DNA from 2 places in the Bacillus sp. FSL K6-0138 genome. Region 2 is predicted to be linked to the other one. Evidence: a T-box and tRNA genes for the amino acid it is inferred to sense, from the RefSeq annotation. Region 2 holds a T-box; the other holds one or more tRNA genes.
What was found. The T-box of region 2 lies ahead of tyrS (tyrosine--tRNA ligase). A T-box ahead of a tRNA ligase gene usually reads a tRNA of that ligase, here a tRNA-Tyr.

Region 1 (9,985 bases), 2.0 Mb from region 2:
TGCGGTCATCGTTTTTTAAGACGGTTACGCCTTCTTTCGCCATTTTCATTTCTGCTTTGGCATGTTTGTGGTTTCCTACCGTTTTTAAGGCGTGCTTTATTTTTTTCTGTAATGATCCAGAAGAGTTACCGTCAAGAATGCCGCGCTTGCTCTTTAAAGAAAGGATCCGTTCTATCGACCGGTTAATTTGTTCAATGGGGATATTTCCCTGGCGGACTGCTTTCAGAAGGGCTTCATATACGTTTGCCAGGTTTTTCTCTGTTTCCAGTGACGTCACTTCTGCAGGCATAAGTGCAATGTCAACGCCTGCTTTCACAGCCATGACGACGGCTTCCTCGCGGCCGAAGTTGTCGGAGATGGCTTTCATGTTTAAAGCGTCTGTCACTGCGACACCGTCAAATCCGAGGTCTTTTCGCAGAAGGTCTGTCATCACTTTTTTGGACAGTGTCGCCGGAACCATGATATCCTGTCCGTCCTTTTTGCTTTTATATGTCGTGTCATCGAATGCCGGGAACTGGACGTGGGCCGTCATGATCATATCGATGCCTGCATCGATCCCTTGTTTAAATGGATAAAGTTCAACGCGTTTGAGCCGTTCTTGATCATGCGGTACAAGCGGGAGGCCGTAATGGCTGTCAACCGCCGTATCTCCGTGGCCGGGAAAATGCTTCGCTGTAGCAGCGATGTTTTCTTTTTGAAGCCCTTTCATGGCCTGAATGCCGAGCCCCGCCGCGAGTTCCGGTTTGGAGCTGTAGGAGCGGACGCCGATCACAGGGTTGTCGGGATTGTTGTTGACGTCAAGCACAGGACTGAAATTAACGTTGATTCCTAATGCGGCTAATTCTTTTCCGATGATATTTCCTGACCGGTAAGCATTTTTCGCGTTTTTAGAAGCGCCGATGGCCATATTGCCCGGCAGGTTTGTTCCCGATTCAAGTCTTGTGACGATGCCGCCTTCCTGATCAATCGTGATAAAGAGCGGAATGCCGCGGCTTGCTTTTTGCAGACCGTCGGTTAAACGAACTGTTTGCTCCGTGCCTGTGACATTTTCGGCGAAAAGAATCACGCCGCCGAGATGATACTTTTGGATGATGCCTGCTATTTCATCGTTCATTTCCGTCAATCCCTTGGCGCTTGAATCCTCTTTCTTCTTCCAATTTCTAAAATCCGGCATAAGCATTTGCCCGATTTTTTCTTCAAGCGTCATACTGCTGACGATCTGTTTGACGCTATGTCCGGAATGTTGTTTCGCCTCGGCTGTACGCGTATCGGGATGTATAGCTTGAGATGCCAGCAACACGGCGATCAGTGCATATCGAAACAATCCTTTCATACTGCTTGCCCCTCCTATTTATGATTTTAGCGCTTCGTAAACAGCGGTTATTACGCTGCCGTATTTTCCGGTTGAAAATAGATCACCTTCGAACTGATTCGGATTTTCCGCGGGATTGATGACGGGAGAATGTTTTTTATTGGTCAATAAAACGATGCCGAGCCGATATTCCAGGTCGATGACGGTAATCGTTCCGGTCCAGCCTGTGTGTCCGTAAGCTCTGCTGCTTGCATGCTTTCCGAACATCCACTCCATGTCGGCGCTGCCGTTAAGCCGCCACCCTAATCCGTATGTGGCATCCATGTTTGACGGCTTCGTAAACTGAGAAATGATAGCACGGTCAAAAAACTTTTGAGAGCCGTAGCCTCCTCCGTTCAGCATGACCTGAAGCAGCACCGCCATATCCTCGGTTGTTGAAAACAGTCCGGCGTGTCCTGAAATGCCTTCCATCGAGTAAAACGCTTTTTCATCGTGAACCTCACCTTGCAGCGTGTAGCTTCTGATATTAGGAAACGAAATCGTGCCGTCCCGCGTGTTTCCCATTAACTCCGTGGCTGCAAACTGTGAAGGCTTGAAGCCCTTTTGCAGCGGGTTAAACAATGTATGGCGCAGGCCGAGAGGACGGTAAAACCGATTTTCAATATATGAATCAAGGCGCTGGCCCGTTATCTTTTCAATGATCAGGCCAAGCAGCATGTAGTCGATATCACTGTAGACTTGTTTTGTACCCGGTTTATATGCCAAAGGGGTTTTTGAAAGAAATTCCAACGTTTTTGCCCTTGTCTGGGAGTAAAGCTTTCCGGCCGTTTTTGGATCGTAATAGTTCCAGCTTGCCGGGAATCCTGCCGTATGATGCAGCAAATCGATGACGCGAAGTGCATCTTTTCCTTTAATAGCGTCTTCGGGAGCATCTTTGAATTCGGGAATATAGCGGGAGACTTTTGAGTTCAGGTCGAGCTCACCCCGGCTCGCCAAATGCTGCAAAGCAAAGTTGACGGCATACATTTTCGTGTTGGAAGCAAGGTCAAACATCGTAGCGGTTTTCATTTTTCCCGGATGTTTCAAAGGAGTGAGTCCGCTGTATTTTTGCTTGTATCCGTATGCTTTTTGTTTCACGATCTTTCCGTCTTTGATGACAATGAGGGAGGCGCCGGGGAATCCGGCTGCAACGTCTTCTTCGATGAGCCTGTCAACTCGTTTTAGTTTTTCTGAAGAAAAACCGGCATCTTCCGGGTTTTTTGCTTTTTGTAAAACAGGGTATCTCTGGTTGTACCTGTCATTTGCAGCAGCAGCTTGTGCAGATGATGGGTGCGGATAAAGGAATGGAAGAAAGAGAAACGCTGCAACAGCGCAGATGATGAGTTTTTTCATGCCGCCAATCCCTCCTTAAAAACGGTTTAGTGGAAATTTTAAACAAACGTTTAATCAAATTCAACCGCCATATCGTCGTTAAACCCGAATGCGTACGTAAAGAAAAGGCCGGCAGCATATGAGATGAATAAACCGATGATGTATAAGATGATTTGATGGGTATGAACCAGAAATGAAAGAGGGAGTCCTGATACGCCTATCGATACGGTTGCGATTTTAAAATAAGCTTGAAATGCTCCACCGACTCCGGCTCCTAGGCAAGCGGTTAAAAACGGGCGCCCGAGAGGAAGGGTTACTCCGAAAATCAGCGGTTCGCCGATGCCGAGCAATCCTGACGGAAGTCCGCCGGCAACCGCTCTTTTCAGTTTCGCTTTTTTCGTTTTTAAGTAGATCGCAAAAGCGGCCCCTACTTGGCCTGCACCGCCCATTGCCAAAATCGGCAGGAGCGGATCGTCGCCGATCGAATTGATCAATTCCATGTGAACAGGCGTCAGGCCTTGATGCAGTCCGGTAACGACAAGCGGCAGAAAGGTTGCGCCCAATATAAATCCGGCGAATATGCCGCCTATATTTAATATGGCTAAAAGTCCCGAAGTAATCGCATCAGAAATAAAGCCGCCGACCGGCATGAAAATAACGTAAGTGACGATTCCTGTGAGCAGAAGGGAGACGGTAGGTGTGACAATGATATCGAGTGAATGGGGAATTAAACGCCTGACTCGCTTTTCGATAAAGGCGATGAAAATGGCGGCGAATAGAACGCCGATCAATCCGCCCCGGCCAGGGAGAAGCGCTGCGCCGAAAAGGTTGATATCAGCGGCGGCCGGATTGATGATCAAAATACCGGCCAAGCCGCCGAGTGCCGGGGAGCCGCCGAACTCTTTCGCCGCGTTCACGCCGACAAGGATGCCCAAATACGCAAATAAACCGGAGCCGATGACGGTTAAGATGATGGCCGGCTGGGATTTTTCGGCGAGCCACCCTGCCTGGATCACGGCTTTGGTGATGCCCGTGATCAGACCCGATGCCACTAATGCGGGAATAAGCGGGATAAAAATGCTTGCGATCCGCCGTAAAAACAGTTTAAAGGGTGTGGCGTTTTTCTTTGAAACTGCGGTTTTGTTTTTGGCTGCTGCTTCCTTTACGTTAAAGTGATCCGCTTTTTTGAGCAGCTCCCCGAATTCATCTGATACATGCTGAACAACGCCTGTACCGAGTATGATTTGCAGTGTTTCGGCTTCGACGACGCCGATGACTCCTTCAAGCGCTTTAATTGAATCGATGTCTGCTTTTTCTTTATCAACTGGCGTGATCCGCAGACGCGTCATGCAATGGGTATAGTCCGCGACATTCGCCGCTCCTCCCGCAAGTTCCAGAATGCGCTTTGCCAAGCCGGCATGTTTCTTTTGTTCGCTCATTGACAATTCCCCCTTTGTTGTTAAGATCTGTTTGCTCCCATTGTTTGAATGGCCGCTTTTGACTGATCAATATATTGAATCGTTTCTTCATAACGCTTTGCGGCCATACCTAAAAACAAAATGTCAATCATATAAAGCTGGGCTAAACGAGAGGAGGTTGCAGCACTTCGAAACGGCGCTTCATTCGAACATGACGTATACAGAGCAACATCGCAAATTGAAGAAACGGCTGACTGTCCGAAGCGGGTTAAACCGATCGTTTTCACGCCGCGTTCTTTTGCCAGCTTCAGCACATCGATGATCTCACGGGTTTCGCCGGAATGTGAAATGGCGAATACAATGTCATGTTCGTCAGCATTGGCGATTAATGATGCGATAAGGTGCATGTCTGTAAATGCGGTAGCCCCTTTTTTAATTCGTAAAAATTTTTGCTGGGCATCCTGTGCGACAATCCCTGAGGCGCCGATGCCGCAAAAGTGGACCGTCCCCGCTGTGATCAGCATTTGAATCGCTTTTTGGAGTTCGAGTTGGTCAATATTGTCCAATGTGTCGCGGATCACCTGAATGGAATTGCTCGCTGTTTTTTGAGCGATTGAATACAGAGGTTCCTGCGGTTCTATATCCCGGTAGCCTTGATCTGCAGATCTCATTAAATCACCGGCGATTCGCAGCTTTAAATCCTGGTATCCTTTTAGCCCGAGCGATTTGCAGAGCCGGATCGCTGCGGCTCCGCTCGTATTTGCGGCTCCGCTGATTTCCTGGATGGTGCTGTTGACGATTTCCTGCGGATTTTCCAAAATATATTCGGCCAGTTTCCGTTCAGACTGCGGAAGCTTGTGAAGCATCGTGCGGATCATGTCTAATCCTCCTGCGGCCATGGCTTTCTCCTTCCTTCACGCGTTTTTTTCGTTTGCCGCTAGTGCTTTTTCGATATTGCCTTCCGCTTGCTTCAGCAGCTTCTCCGCTGCAGCGGCATCCGTATTTGTTTTGATCATGATGATAGCCGTTTTTACGCGGTTACCGGCCGCTTGCAGCGCTTTTTCAGCCGTTTGCAGTTCAGCTCCTGTAACGGTTTGAATAATGCGGATCGCCCGCTGTTTTAATTTCTCATTGCTTACGTTCACATCGACCATCAAGTTTTCATAAACTTTTCCCAATCGAATCATAGATGTTGTCGAGATCATGTTCAGAATCATTTTATGCGCGGTTGCCGCCTTCATTCGAGTCGATCCCGCGATAACCTCGGGACCGACGATCACTTCAATGCTGTGTTCGGCCGCTTGGCTGATTGCCGATTGCTTGTTACAGGTTAAGGAAATCGTTTTTGCACCGATTTTTCCGGCGTATTTCAGAGCGCCGTATACATAAGGGGTTCGCCCGCTGGCGGCAATGCCGATGACGGTATCCTTGTTTGACAGATGGATGGATTTTAAGTCTTGTGCTCCGAGCTCTTCACGATCCTCGGCACCTTCGACGGCTTCGAATAATGCTTTTTGGCCTCCTGCGATAAGCCCTCTGACAGTATTGGGAGAAATGCTGAATGTCGGCGGGCATTCCGCTGCATCGAGTACGCCGAGCCGTCCGCTTGTGCCCGCACCAATGTAGATGATTCGTCCCCCTTTCTGCAATGACCCGACTGCATAATCGACTGCGGTTTTTACATCCGGCAATACCGCTTCAACCGCTTCAGCCACCTTTTTGTCCTCTTCATTCATGATTTTTAAAATGTCCAATGTGTCCGCCTGATGGATGTGCTTTGCATTTTCATTGCGGCGCTCGGTCGTTAAGGAGCTGAGATTGCTGTTTTTCATCCGGAATCCTCCTGATCAAAAATGGCATATATATTTCTTAATTTTCAGTATATTTTTAATGGAATTTTATTTCAACATAAAATTGGAAATTATGAAATTTTATTTTAAAACGGTTCTAAAGATTGATGCTGAAGAATAAAATAAAGCGCAGTCAAAGACTGCACTTCGGTTTATAGTTCATCCAATTGGTGCTCAGAAATGACGCGAAAGCCTTCCCTTTTAAGAAGAGCCGCTGTAATGCCGTTTCCGGCAATCTTTTGGCCGGAGAAGCTTCCATTATATATGTTGCTGCTTCCGCAGGATGGACTGTTTTCTTTTAAAACGACGGTGTCCGCCTGAATCTCTCTTGCGATCTCAAGCGTTTTGTAAGCTCCTTTTATATAAAGGTCCGTAACGTTTTCGCCCGATTTAGTCAGAATGACGGCATTCCCGTTTAAAACGTCTTCACCTGTTCCGCCGTTTATTTCCGCAGGCTCCCTTGGCGTTTGAAAACCTCCGAGCAATTCGGGACAGACGATTATTGCTTTTTGTTCTTCAACGAGTTGATTGATTTTATCAATATAGCTGTGCCTCCCGTCATATCGGCATTCAACGCCTGCCAAACAAGAGCTGACCAATATCATGTACGTGTACCCCTTTTCTGTATTCAGATACTAACAGTGTAATCAAAATCGGCGTTTATTTGTAAAAAACTTCAGCGAAAAATTTGAAAATAAAAATTTTAAATTACCCCTTTACAAATATGCAGCAACCTGTATATAATAACTTTTGTCAGCTTTACGAGAGCTGCCGGAAACAATCGGTTTTGGCCCGTTGGTCAAGTGGTTAAGACACCGCCCTTTCACGGCGGTAACACGGGTTCGAATCCCGTACGGGTCACCATTATTTTTTAGAAGCAGAAGGGGCATACCGGAGCTTTTAAAGGAAGGCATGCTAAGAGCGCAACGTCCTGTTGCAACGCATGCACTAGTACGTCCTGTACGTCGGAGGATTAGCTCAGCTGGGAGAGCATCTGCCTTACAAGCAGAGGGTCGGCGGTTCGATCCCGTCATCCTCCACCATTTTTTGCAGAGCGGTGTCAAACGCACTTGCTTTTGCATAAGGTATTGATATATGCCGGTCTAGCTCAATTGGTAGAGCACGTTCGAATCTGCTTCGGCAGTATCGGCTTCAGCGTACCGAAGGAGAGGCTTCCGCGAATAAGCTTTCCGAGTTCGGGACGACGATTTGACGCTGTTACTTGTAAAATGTTCATATTGATTATGCCGGTCTAGCTCAATTGGTAGAGCAACTGACTTGTAATCAGTAGGTTGGGGGTTCAAGTCCTCTGGCCGGCACTGTTCTGGAGGGGTAGCGAAGTGGCTAAACGCGGCGGACTGTAAATCCGCTCCCTCAGGGTTCGGCGGTTCGAATCCGTCCCCCTCCACCATTTTTGGGCTATAGCCAAGCGGTAAGGCAACGGACTTTGACTCCGTCATGCGCTGGTTCGAATCCAGCTAGCCCAGTTTTTGGACATCCTGTTTGGATGTCCTTTTTATTTTGCCTTTTTTGTATAACTATTCAAAAAAATGTCTTGTTGAGTCAATTTTCAATCAGGCGGTACAATGAAGATCTGAAAGGGGGAAATGTGATGTTAAAAAAGATTTCGATGATCGGCGTGCCGATGGATTTAGGCCAATTAAGACGGGGAGTTGACATGGGGCCGAGTGCGATTCGCTGTGCCGGCGTCAATGAACGTTTGGAAAGCCTTTCTCGGGATATCGAAGATTTGGGGGATATCACAATCGGCCAGAGGGAGGATGAAAGGGAAGGCGGGGAATCCGCATCAGAAGAATTGCGTAATTTGAAAGCGATTACAAATGCGAGTTTAAAGCTCGCTCAAACGGTTGATAAAATCGTTGCCTCAGGTTCGTTTCCGCTCGTTCTCGGCGGGGATCACAGCATCGCGATCGGAACGCTTGCCGGACTTGCAAGGCATTATCATCATTTGGGTGTGATCTGGTATGACGCTCATGCTGATGTCAATACAAAGGAAACGTCTCCTTCAGGCAACATTCATGGAATGCCGCTTGCGATCAGCATGGGGATCGGGCATGAACGGCTGACCGGCATTTATGGGGATGGTGCCAAGGTCAAGCCGGAGAACATCGTCATCATTGGAGCGAGATCGCTTGATGATGGGGAGAAGAAACTGATTCGAGAACAAGGAATCAAGGTCTATACGATGCATGAAATCGATCGCCTCGGCATGACGAGGGTTATGGAGGAAACGATTGAATATTTGCGGGAACGGACGGACGGCGTCCATCTGTCGCTTGATCTGGATGCCCTTGACCCGAATGATGCGCCTGGCGTGGGGACGCCCGTTGCAGGAGGGATCAGCTACAGGGAAAGTCATTTGGCCATGGAAATGCTGGAGGAATCCAATTTAGTAACGTCTGCCGAGTTTGTTGAGGTGAATCCGATATTGGATGAGAAAAACAGGACGGCTGAGACGGCTGTTGCGTTAATGGGTTCATTGTTCGGAGAAAAATTGCTGTAGGAGCGGCGGCCGGATCGGCCGCTGATCGTTTCATCATAAATCTCAATTTCGAAATATTTATGATGTATAATAATTTTAAGCTAATATTAAGGGCCTGAGGCCCCTGAAACCATCAACACTCTGCCAATTTTTTGTTAAACTATTTTTATGAATTTCAGTGAAACCTTTCAAACATCAACTCGTATACATAAAGACCGGTGAAGGCAGAGGTTAGATAAATATGGAAACAATGATAAAAAAAAGAATCAAACAGGTGAAAAAAGGCGATCGTAATGCATTCGCGGATATCGTGGATATTTACAAGGACAAAATTTATCAGCTTTGCTACCGTATGCTTGGCAATGCGCATGAGGCGGAAGATATTGCGCAGGAAGCATTTATCAGAGCATACGTGAATATCGACAGTTTTGATATTAACCGGAAATTTTCCACGTGGCTTTATCGAATCGCAACCAATTTGACCATCGATCGTATCCGTAAAAAAAAGCCGGACTATTACTTGGATGCAGAGGTGGCAGGGACAGAAGGGCTTACAATGTATTCACAGGTTGCAGCAGACGTTGCGCTTCCAGAGGATGAAGTTCTTTCCTTGGAACTGCATAGTACCATTCAGGAAAAAATCTTAAGGCTTCCCGAAAAATACAGGACGGTCATCGTATTAAAGTACATTGACGAGCTCTCGCTAAATGAGATCAGCGAAATCTTAAACATCCCCGTAGGCACCGTGAAAACGAGAATACACAGGGGGAGAGAGGCTCTCAGAAAACAATTAAGGGATCTTTAAGTGGGGTGATGAAATGAGCTGTCCGGAGCACATTGTTCAGCTTATGCACAAATATCTTGATGGAGACATTCTTCCGGAAGAGGAGACGGAGCTTAAAAGTCATTTGCAGTCATGCGAAGGATGCAAAAAACGCCTTCGCGAAATGGAAAAGTCGATTGCACTTGTGCAGAGCACGTCACATCTTGCGGCTCCGGAAAACTTTACGGCCAATGTGCTGGCTAATCTGCCTAAGGAAAAGCGGGCGGTTTCCATTAACAGATGGCTGAAAGCTCATCCGTTTATCGTGGCGGCGGCGTTGTTTATCATTCTAATGGGCGGCAGCCTTTTCTCAAGCTGGAAAAATGATCATGATTTCAGCGTGTCCAACCAGCCTAATCTGGTCGTGAAAAACAACACCGTCACCGTGCCTGAAGGCAAAGTCGTCAAAGGCGATGTTACCGTTAAAAACGGCAAGCTGATTATCAAGGGCAAGATCGATGGCGATGTAACGATCATAAACGGGGAAAAATATACAGCTTCAGCCGGACAGGTCACCGGTCAGATCCACGAAATCAACGAGGCGTTTGATTGGATCTGGTATCAAATCAAATCAGCCGGAAAAGCGGTTTTCGGCGCCGATGATTCAAAAGACAAAGAGCAAAGCTGACTTTAATGGCTTTCTCTTTTCTTATGCAGGGGCCGCCATTTCACTTGGGAAATAAAAGTGTGGTATAATACCCTCTGTAT
Region 2 (9,985 bases):
TTAAAGCCTGCTGAGCAGACTCCCCTTTCCGCCCTGTATCTGGCCGAGCTCGTCGATCAGGCCGGATTTCCAAAGGGCGTGATCAACATCATCCCGGGCTTCGGAGAAACAGCCGGGGAAGCGCTTACAGACCACAAGCTGGTCGACAAGCTGGCATTCACGGGCTCGACCGAAATCGGCAAAAAAATCATGGAAAAAGCGGCAAAAACCGTCAAGCGCGTCACCCTCGAGCTCGGCGGAAAATCGCCGAACATCATCCTGCCTGATGCAGACTTGAAAAAAGCGATTCCGGGAGCGCTGACCGGCGTCATGTTCAACCAGGGCCAGGTGTGCTGTGCAGGTTCGCGCGTATTCATCCATAAAGACCAATACGATAAAGTCATCGATGAAATGGCCGCATATGCAAAATCCATTCGTCAGGGTGCTGGGCTTCACGAAGATACGCAAATGGGACCGCTTGTCAGCAAAGAACAGCATGAACGGGTTCTTTCATATATTGAAAAAGGCCGCCAGGAAGGCGCGAAAATTGCCGCCGGCGGAACATGCCCTTATGAGGAAGGATATTTCGTCTCTCCGACCGTGTTTACGAATGTTGAGGATGACATGACGATCGCAAAAGAGGAAATATTCGGCCCTGTCCTGGCCGCGATCCCTTATGAAACGGTCGACGAAGTCATCGAACGCGCCAACCGGACGGAATACGGGCTTGCCGCCGGTGTTTGGACGGAAAACGTGAAAAACGCCCATTATATAGCAGACCGCCTGCAAGCAGGCACCGTTTGGGTCAACTGCTACAATGCGTTTGACGCGGCATCGCCGTTCGGCGGCTATAAACAGTCCGGCCTCGGCCGGGAAATGGGATCATACGCTTTGGATAATTATACTGAAGTGAAAAGCGTATGGATCAGTATGGAGTAGCATCTTTTTTCCACCAAGGCAAAACACCGTCCACATTGTGGACGGTGTTTTTTGTTCGGAATTATCCTTTGTTTCGGCTCATTTCAAGCTGTTGCTGCCGCGCCCCAGCCTCTGCTGTTTAAAAACAGGGAGAAGTCAATCGCTTTTTCGCCTGTCATATTCTTTTTTCAGGATCCCCATGATGATTTCGTCTGAATATCGACCGTTCATATAAAGGGCCTCCCTCAACGTTCCTTCCTTTTTGAACCCGGCTTTTTCGTATGCTTTCACACCCCGGATATTATGAGAAAACACCTCGAGCTGAAGCCGGTTTAATTGAAACTTCTCAAAAGCAAACTGCTGCGCCAGTTTAACGGCTTCAGTGCCGTACCCTTTGTTGAAATGGTCCCGGCCGTGGAGCGCAATTCTGAATCCGGCTTTCCGGTTGACCCGGTCGATGTCCAAAATCGACAAATCGCCGATCGTCTCATCGCCGTCCTGTAAACAAATCGCAAAATCATAACGTGTACCATCATTTGTGATCCGTTCGTAATGATCATATAATTCGTCCATTGTAAAGACGCGTCTTGTTCCGGTCATATACCTGATGTCATCATCCTGGACGGCTCTGTAGAAGCTCTCCATATCTTCTTTCCTGACGGGTCTTAAGTAAACGGTTCGGCCTCTTTCCATTTAGACTCTCCTCCCCTTGATTACGCATCAGTTTCTTGATATGCAGCAGACCAGTGAAACGGCTGAATCTCCTTTAATGCTTTAAAGACAAGGCCGCCGTCAGGGACGGTAACAGCCGCTTTCACCTCAGACCCCCAATAAAAGAGCCTTTCCTGGCATACCCCGCAAGGCGTGAGCACTTTATATCCGGAATGTTCATCATCTCTGACGACGCAAATGGAATGCGTGATCTTCGCGCCCAGCTTGTGCGCTTCTAAAATGGCGCCTGTTTCAATGCATAATTCTGTAGAAGCGTTGATGACCTCCGGTGCAACGCTCGTGAGGATTTTACCTTCTTCCGTATACATCGCGGCCGCTCCGCCCCATCCGGAAGGGTACCTTGCGTTAATGAGCTCAACAGCGGCTTCATACAGCGTTTGTTCTACCTTCATTTTTTTGACCTCCATTATTTGTGTGTCCGGTGCAGCTTGTATATGTATCCCTTTAAACGATACCTGATTTTTCCCACGGGGTAAACAAGTTTTACAGGCTTCGTTTAATGGCGATGGCCGCCCCCTTCCTCTTTTGGATCCGATCCGAACGATTTCAGGTTCCTGAGCAGAAACACCGCCGACAATCGCCTGTTTAATCGGTCCTCCGCTTTCCGCGTATGAAAGACAAAACGGCGGCTTGAAACTCCAGTGTTCAAAGCCGCCGTTTCTGTTTTTTATGAAACTTTTAACCTGACAAATTTTCGTTTTCCGACTTGTACGATTAAATCGTCTTTAACGATAACCGTTTGCTGCAGATCATCGACCCTTTCTCCGGCAATTTTCACCCCGCCGTTTTGGATCATCTTCCGGGCTTCGCTTTTAGAAGGCTGCAGCTTTAATTCAACGAGCAAATCGATGACCGGGATGTGTTTTACGCCTTGCCAGCGAACTTCAGGCATTTCATCAGGGAGGCTTCCTTTTTGAAAAACTGCGGTAAAGTGCTGTTCGGCTCGTTTTGCTGCTTCAGCGCCATGGTACATTCTGACAAGCGTTCCCGCCAAAAACATTTTGGCGTCTTTCGGATGGTCTGCCTGAAGTTGTTTGATTTGTTCAGCCGAAAGGTCTGTTGCAAGTTCAGCATACTTTGTGATCAATTGATCAGGGATGGACATCGTCTTTCCGTACATGTCATTCGGGCTTTCATCAATGCCGATGTAATTGTTCTTCGATTTAGACATCTTTTCGATCCCGTCAAGCCCCTCCAATAAAGGCATCAGTATGGCAGTCTGTTTCTCTTTTCCGAATTTTTCTTGAAAATGCCGGCCCATTAAGACGTTGAAATGCTGATCCGTTCCGCCAAGTTCAACATCCGACTCCAGTACAACAGAATCGTATCCCTGCATGAGCGGATAAAAAAATTCGTGCAGCGAAATCGGTTTTCCAAGCGCCAGCCGCTCTTCAAAATCGTCTCTTTCCAAAAGCCGTGCCACCGTTATTTTTCCGGCGAGCTTTATAACGTCTTCAAAATGTAACCTGGACAGCCATTTTGAGTTGTAGTGGAGTTCTGCTTTTTCCATATCGATGATTTTCCCAAATTGCTCAAAATACGTTCGGGCATTATGCTTTACTTCTTCATCTGTCAGCTGCTTTCTGGCGGCCGATTTGCCTGTAGGGTCGCCGATTTTCCCTGTGAAGTCACCGATAATCAACTGGATGTTATGACCGTTTTCCTGAAATTGCCTGATCTTATTTAAAACGACGGTATGGCCGAGGTGTACGTCCGGAGCTGAGGGGTCAAGACCAAGCTTAATGTTCAACGGCCTGCCGGAAACGACCGATTTGGCAACCTTAAGCTCAAGATCTTCGGCCGGTATGATGTCCTCTGCTCCTTGCGTGTAGATCTCCATTTGCCTCCTTACTTCTTTGATTTGGCTTTCTGAAAGCTGTTCCAAAACATGACTCACGTTAATTTCCTCCTTTTTAAAAATAAAAAAAACACATCCCTTCTGTGAAAAGGGACGTGATTTTTGCCGATTGCACGCGGTACCACCCTAATTGAAGAACATGATCGTTCTTCCGCTCATTCGGTATAACGGTCCGCCCGTTCTTTGTTCACAAAGAAAGCTCAAAGGGCGGTAATTCATGATGATCTTTGTGCCGGTTCACACCGTCCACCGGCTCTCTTGATACAGGGAAACCATCACTACTAAGACCCCATCATCGCTATTCATTATTTCTGATGATTTTTCGGAGCAGGCCGACCATAACCTTTTGCTCTTCTTTTTCAAGACTTCCGGCGAGTTCGGTTTCGCCTTGATGAAAGCGGGGATACAGATTTTCCATTACCTCTCTCCCCTTTTCGGTAATGGCGACGTAAACGATTCTCCTGTCCCTTGGATCGGTTTTCCGAGAACAGAGCTCTTTCCGCTCCAAGGTTTTCGTGATATTTGAGACTGTCGCTTTGCTGACCCCCGATGTTTCCGCCAGCCTTTTCGTCTCCATTGACCGCCATACCCATAAATCATAAAGGATCGAAAACGCCGTCCATGACAATCGATGCTCTGAGAGAACCTCCTGCTCCATTTTATTCTTCAGGAGCTGTGCTGTGCGGTATAAATTGGCACAAACGGCAACCGCCTCTAAATTGAGCTCCTTTAATGGCAATTTGGTTAATGCATTGATGGCATCCTTTTCTTCCGGAAGCAATGTTCCGTCTTCATCAAATACGTGGATCACACATCCCTCCTTTAATTTTCAAAATCGTTAGCTATGAAACGATGTTAACAGAAATGCCTCTGACATGCAACAGCTTCTTTATCATGATGCATGACGAATCATGCAGGCGAATAGATTAATATGAAGGGGATGAGAAGAATGCATTCTTTACTGGAAGAGGTAAAAGCGTTCAGGCAAAAGACTCTTGAACAACTTTTAAACAAACAGAAGCCGGACGGATCGTGGAGGTTTTGTTTTGAAGGGTCTGTCATGACGAACAGTTTTTTGATTCTTCTGCTGACTTCTCTCGGGGATCATGACCCTTCTCTAACCTCCGCTCTTGCCAGACGAATCAGGTCGAAGCAAGATGGTGACGGGACGTTCCGAAATTATCCGGATGAGACAGCCGGAAATTTGACGGCGACTGTGCAGGGATATACCGGCATGCTGGCTTCAGGATTGTACAACCGCTATGAACCGCATATGCAGAAAGCGGAGGCGTTTATTAAATCCAAAGGCGGATTAAAACGCGTCCACTTCATGACGAAATGGATGCTTGCAGCAAACGGATTGTATCCGTGGCCGAGACTGTATTTGCCGCTGTCTTTTTTGCTGATCCCTCCGGTTTTCCCGCTGCATTTCTATCATTTGAGCACATATGCGAGAATTCATTTCGTTCCGATGGCCATCACGCTAAATAAAAAATACTCGCTGAAGAACGAGCAGATCGGCTCGCTGCGCCACCTAGATGAAAACATGTCAAAAAATCCGCTGGAGTGGCTCAGCATCCGCTCTTTTCATGAACGGCGCTATTACCCCTTCAACCTGCAATGGAAAGAACTTTTAAAGGGGCCGGTTTACGTTCACAACCTTGGGTATGAAGCAGGAAAAAAATACATGCTGGACAGAATCGAACAAGATGGTACGCTGTACAGCTATGCGAGCGCGACGATATTTATGATTTACAGTCTGCTTTCACTCGGGATCTCAAAACACGCACCCGTAATCAAAAGAGCGATCAGCGGGGTGAAGGGGCTGATTTCTCCGTGCGGAGGAGGCGATGGCCTTTATTTGGAAAATTCCACATCAACCGTCTGGGATACAGCATTATTAAGCTTTGCGATGCAGGAAGCCGGAATGCCCGGAAAAAGCTCTGCCGTCTCCTCTGCGGCGGACTATCTGGAAAAAAGGCAGCATGCCAAAAAAGCGGATTGGGCCGTTTTCAATCCGCATGCAACGCCGGGCGGCTGGGGATTTTCGAATATCAACACGAACAATCCGGATTTGGACGATACAGCAGCGGCGTTAAAAGCGATACCTTTTAACAGACGAACGGCCGACTGGAACCGGGGACTCGCCTGGCTCTTGTCGATGCAAAACAGGGACGGCGGTTTTGCGGCCTTTGAAAAAAACGTCAACCATCCTTTGATCGGAAGTCTGCCGATCGAGTCGGCGAATGAGGCTGCAGTCGATCCGTCAACCGCCGATCTGACGGGCCGCGTTCTGCATTTGCTCGGCCTTAAGGCGGGTTACAGGGAGGACCATCCCGTCATCAGGCGGGCGCTCCATTGGCTTTACCACAATCAGGAGGAAAACGGTTCATGGTACGGCCGCTGGGGCGTCTGCTATATTTACGGAACATGGGCGGCAGTGACCGGGATGAAAGCAGTCGGCGTCCGGGCGGACGATCCGGCTGTCCAAAAAGCTTTGCGCTGGCTTGCGTCTATTCAGCTTCGTGACGGAGGCTGGGGCGAATCGTGCAAAAGCTGTGTAATCAAAACGTTTGCACCCCTTCCCCACAGCACGATCGTTCAAAGTGCATGGGCGCTCGACGCGTTGCTGCAATATACGGACCCGCTCGAACCGCATATTCAAAAAGGAATCCGTTTTCTCATCGATCAAAGCCGGCATCAGCCTAAGCACATCGTTTATCCGACGGGCATCGGGCTTCCGAAGCAATTTTACATTCGCTATCACAGCTATCCCTTCGTGTTTTCTCTGCTGGCTGTAAGCGCGTTTATTAAACAAATGGAAATGGGGGAGAAACATTGAACAGAGACGTATACAAAGAGGAGCTGGCGTCTTGGGCCAACCGTCTGAAGGAACAGGTGAAGCATGATCCTTCTTTGGAAAGCCGGTTAGATGGGTTGTTTCGATCGCTGGATGATGCCGATGCGACTGAGCAGGAATGGTATGAACAGGCTGAAGCCGTTTATGAGACAATCAGCCGCAGCAGCGCTCAAGAGAACCGCCAGCCGTACAGGATGGTTCCGATCGGCGGCCATCGTCTGCCAAGGCTTCCTTATTCGTATTCGGCACTTGAGCCTTATATTTCGAGAGAGATCATGTTTCTTCATCATACAAAGCATCACCAAAGTTATGTCGACGGTCTCAACAAAGCGGAACGGGAACTGCAAAAGGCGCGGCAGACGAAACAGTACCAGCTTGTAAACCATTGGGAAAGAGAGCTCGCATTTCACGGAGCCGGACACTATTTGCATACGATTTTCTGGTATGCGATGAATCCGAAAGGCAAAAGAAGGCCGTCCGGCGAACTGCTGGAGATGATCAACAGATCGTTCGGCGGTTATTCTGCCTTTAAGGAGCATTTTACAGAAGCCGCCAAACATGTCGAAGGAGTCGGCTGGGCAATACTCGTATGGGCGCCGCGCTCGCATCGCCTCGAGATTCTGATTGCAGAAAAACATCAGATGATGAGCCAATGGGACGTCATCCCGCTCCTTCCGCTTGATGTATGGGAACACGCATACTATCTCCAGTATCAAAATGAAAAAGCGAAATATGTGGACAATTGGTGGAACGTCGTAGACTGGCGGGAGCCGGAAAGGCGCTTTGTGCAGGCGAAACGCGTCCTGTGGGAACCTTACTGACCGGAACAAAAAAATCCCTAAACTCAAAAGTTTAGGGATTTGAAGACTCCGATTACATCTAAAAAGACAATAATGATGACGACTGGCGCCACGTAGCGGATTAATAGAAGCCAGACGGCGAACCATTTTCGCTTGAGATTAGAGCCTTCTTTTAATTCGGCAAACAGCTCGTCTTTCGGTATTTTCAGCGGAACGAAAACGGCGATTAAAAAGGCGCCGATCGGCATTAATATGTTGCTGACGAGATAATCTGACGCATCAAAGATTGACAGGTTGAAAATCGTGACATGCTGAAGCACTCCGTACGATAATGCTGCAGGAATTCCGAACAGAAATATCGCGATGCCGCCAGCCCAGGCAAAGATCCGCCTTTTTCTCGCATCCCCTTTTGACAAAACGGAGACCAAAATTTCAAGCATCGAAAAGGCTGAAGTGAGCGTCGCAAATAAAAACAGGATAAGAAACGCCAATAAAAAGACAATTCCAAACGGCATCTGATGGAATACGGACGGAAGCACGTTGAATAAAAGCATCGGCCCCGCATCAGGAGATAAACCGAATGAAAACACTGCAGGGAAAATCGCAAATCCCGCAAGAATCGCCACTGACACGTTTAACAATGTGACCGAAACGGCCGACTGCACCATATTTTCTTTTTTGGACAAATAAGCGCTGTATGTCACCATGACAGACACCCCGACGCTCAAAGAGAAGAAGGATTGCCCCATGGCAAACAGCACCGTCTCGGCTTTTATGCGGGAAAGGTCAGGCTTTAAGAAAAACTCGATTCCTTCCATTGCCCCCGGCAGCGTGACCGAGCGGACAATCAAGATCAGAAAAATGATAAAAAGGGCCGGCATCATAAACCTGCTCGCTTTTTCAATTCCGCTGCTGACTCCTTTTGCCACAACAATGATTGTAATGATGATAAAGATAAGCTGGCTGACAAGGACGAGAAACGGATCTGCAATCGTTTGTCCAAAAAGGTTCGCATAATCCGTATTTTTTGAAAGTTCTCCCGTCAGTCCTTTAAAGATATAAATGATAATCCAGCCGCCGACGACGCTGTAAAAAGACAGCAGAATAAAGCACGTGACGATGCCGAGCCGCCCGATCAAATGCCACAGCGAGCCGGGCGCAAGCTCCTTGTATGATTCAACGGCGTCTTTTTGCGTCTTTCTGCCAATGATAAATTCAGCCAATAATAACGGAAGCCCGACCAATAAGGTAAAAAGGATAAAAATAAGTAAAAACGCCCCGCCGCCGCTTGTTCCGGCAACGTAAGGAAACTTCCATATCGCGCCGAGCCCGATTGCCGAGCCGGCTGAAGCTAAAATAAAGCCAAGCTTTGATGACCATGAATTTTGATTATTTTCCACTAAAGCACCTCTTCTTCTCAGGACAACCCTGCAAATCATGCTACAAAGTATCATTTTAAAAACGATTTCTGAATCCGTCAAGTTTTCGAATAATTCTTTTAGTTTACATAATAAAATTATTGGCCGTGTATTTTTTCGGTGTTGAATTATTCAGAATATTAATTATAATAATAGGACACGAATTTTGTTAGATTTTCTGCACAGTAAGGAGCTGGACAAATGAATTATTTAGTCAAAATCAGTCAATTTACAGGAAAGACCTTTGCCATATGGGTGATCCTCTTTGCGGTGCTCGGGTTTGCATTTCCTTCGCAGTTTACATGGATCAGCCCTTATATTACGATTCTGCTCGGCGTCATCATGTTTGGGATGGGGCTGACCCTGTCAGCGGACGATTTTAAAGAACTGCTGCGAAAACCCCTTCACGTGGTAATCGGCGTGATCGTCCAATTTACTGTCATGCCCCTCACTGCTGTTGCGCTGGCTTACGGACTCAACCTTCCGCCTGACATTGCCGTCGGCGTCATTTTAGTCGGCTGCTGCCCCGGCGGGACCGCCTCAAATGTCATGACCTATTTGGCAAAGGGAAATACGGCGCTGTCTGTCGCGATCACGACGATTTCAACATTGCTGGCGCCTGTTTTGACACCGTTTCTCATTATGCTCTTCGCAAAAGAATGGCTGCCGGTATCCTTCGCATCGTTATTTGTCTCGATTTTACAGGCTGTACTGCTCCCGATCATTCTCGGACTGATCGTCCAGTTTATCTTTAAAAAACAAGTGGAACAAGCGGTGCAGGTGCTTCCGCTCGTGTCGGTCATCGGGATTGTCGCGATCGTTGCGGCCGTCGTCGGCGGCAATCGGGACAATATCATTCAATCCGGGCTGCTGATTTTTGCGGTTGTCGTCCTTCAAAATGGGCTCGGACTGCTGCTCGGCTTTTTGCTGGCAAAATGCTTCAGGATGGATTATGCTTCGCAAAAAGCCGTCTCAATCGAAGTAGGCATGCAAAATTCGGGTCTTGGGGCGGCGCTGGCAACCGCTCATTTTTCACCGCTGTCTGCCGTGCCGAGCGCGGTGTTCAGCGTCTGGCACAACCTTTCAGGTTCATGGCTTGCGACTTACTGGGCCACAAAAGCAAAGAAGCAGAAGAATGCGTCCGAAACCTCGCAATCTTCCGCCGTTTCATAAACAAAAAAGCTTTGGCCGCTCATGCGGCCAAAGCTTTTTTTTGATTTTATCCCTCTAACAGAAGCTGCTCAGGATCTTCGAGCAGGTTTTTCACGGTGACTAAAAAGCCGACCGCTTCTTTTCCATCAACGATCCGATGGTCATAAGATAAAGCGATGTACATCATCGGACGGTTTTCAAAGCGCTCTTCATCGATGGCTACAGGGCGCAGCTGGATTTTGTGCATACCCAAAATTCCGACCTGCGG

Region 1: it encodes a tRNA-Tyr, which carries the amino acid that the T-box ahead of tyrS (tyrosine--tRNA ligase) is inferred to sense. The anticodon was not compared.

Annotation. Positions count from the first base shown of each region.
Region 1 is NZ_CP150286.1:219,577-229,561, forward strand. Features, by position in the region: gene MHB78_RS01395 (glycoside hydrolase family 3 N-terminal domain-containing protein) at 1-1,333, opposite strand, end outside; gene pbp4b (penicillin binding protein PBP4B) at 1,352-2,704, opposite strand; gene MHB78_RS01405 (PTS transporter subunit EIIC) at 2,755-4,122, opposite strand; gene MHB78_RS01410 (MurR/RpiR family transcriptional regulator) at 4,143-5,000, opposite strand; gene murQ (N-acetylmuramic acid 6-phosphate etherase) at 5,016-5,933, opposite strand; gene MHB78_RS01420 (DUF523 domain-containing protein) at 6,104-6,556, opposite strand; tRNA gene MHB78_RS01425 (tRNA-Glu) at 6,741-6,815, shown strand; tRNA gene MHB78_RS01430 (tRNA-Val) at 6,919-6,994, shown strand; tRNA gene MHB78_RS01435 (tRNA-Thr) at 7,198-7,270, shown strand; tRNA gene MHB78_RS01440 (tRNA-Tyr) at 7,278-7,362, shown strand; tRNA gene MHB78_RS01445 (tRNA-Gln) at 7,367-7,438, shown strand; gene rocF (arginase) at 7,564-8,475, shown strand; gene sigW (RNA polymerase sigma factor SigW) at 8,696-9,259, shown strand; gene rsiW (anti-sigma-W factor RsiW) at 9,273-9,905, shown strand.
Region 2 is NZ_CP150286.1:2,214,584-2,224,568, reverse strand. Features, by position in the region: gene MHB78_RS11815 (aldehyde dehydrogenase family protein) at 1-918, shown strand, start outside; gene MHB78_RS11810 (GNAT family protein) at 1,054-1,590, opposite strand; gene MHB78_RS11805 (cytidine deaminase) at 1,611-2,021, opposite strand; gene tyrS (tyrosine--tRNA ligase) at 2,297-3,469, opposite strand; T-box leader at 3,574-3,792, opposite strand; gene MHB78_RS11795 (MarR family transcriptional regulator) at 3,786-4,295, opposite strand; gene MHB78_RS11790 (prenyltransferase/squalene oxidase repeat-containing protein) at 4,437-6,329, shown strand; gene MHB78_RS11785 (superoxide dismutase) at 6,326-7,168, shown strand; gene MHB78_RS11780 (sodium-dependent transporter) at 7,192-8,547, opposite strand; gene MHB78_RS11775 (bile acid:sodium symporter family protein) at 8,767-9,738, shown strand; gene odhB (2-oxoglutarate dehydrogenase complex dihydrolipoyllysine-residue succinyltransferase) at 9,785-9,985, opposite strand, start outside.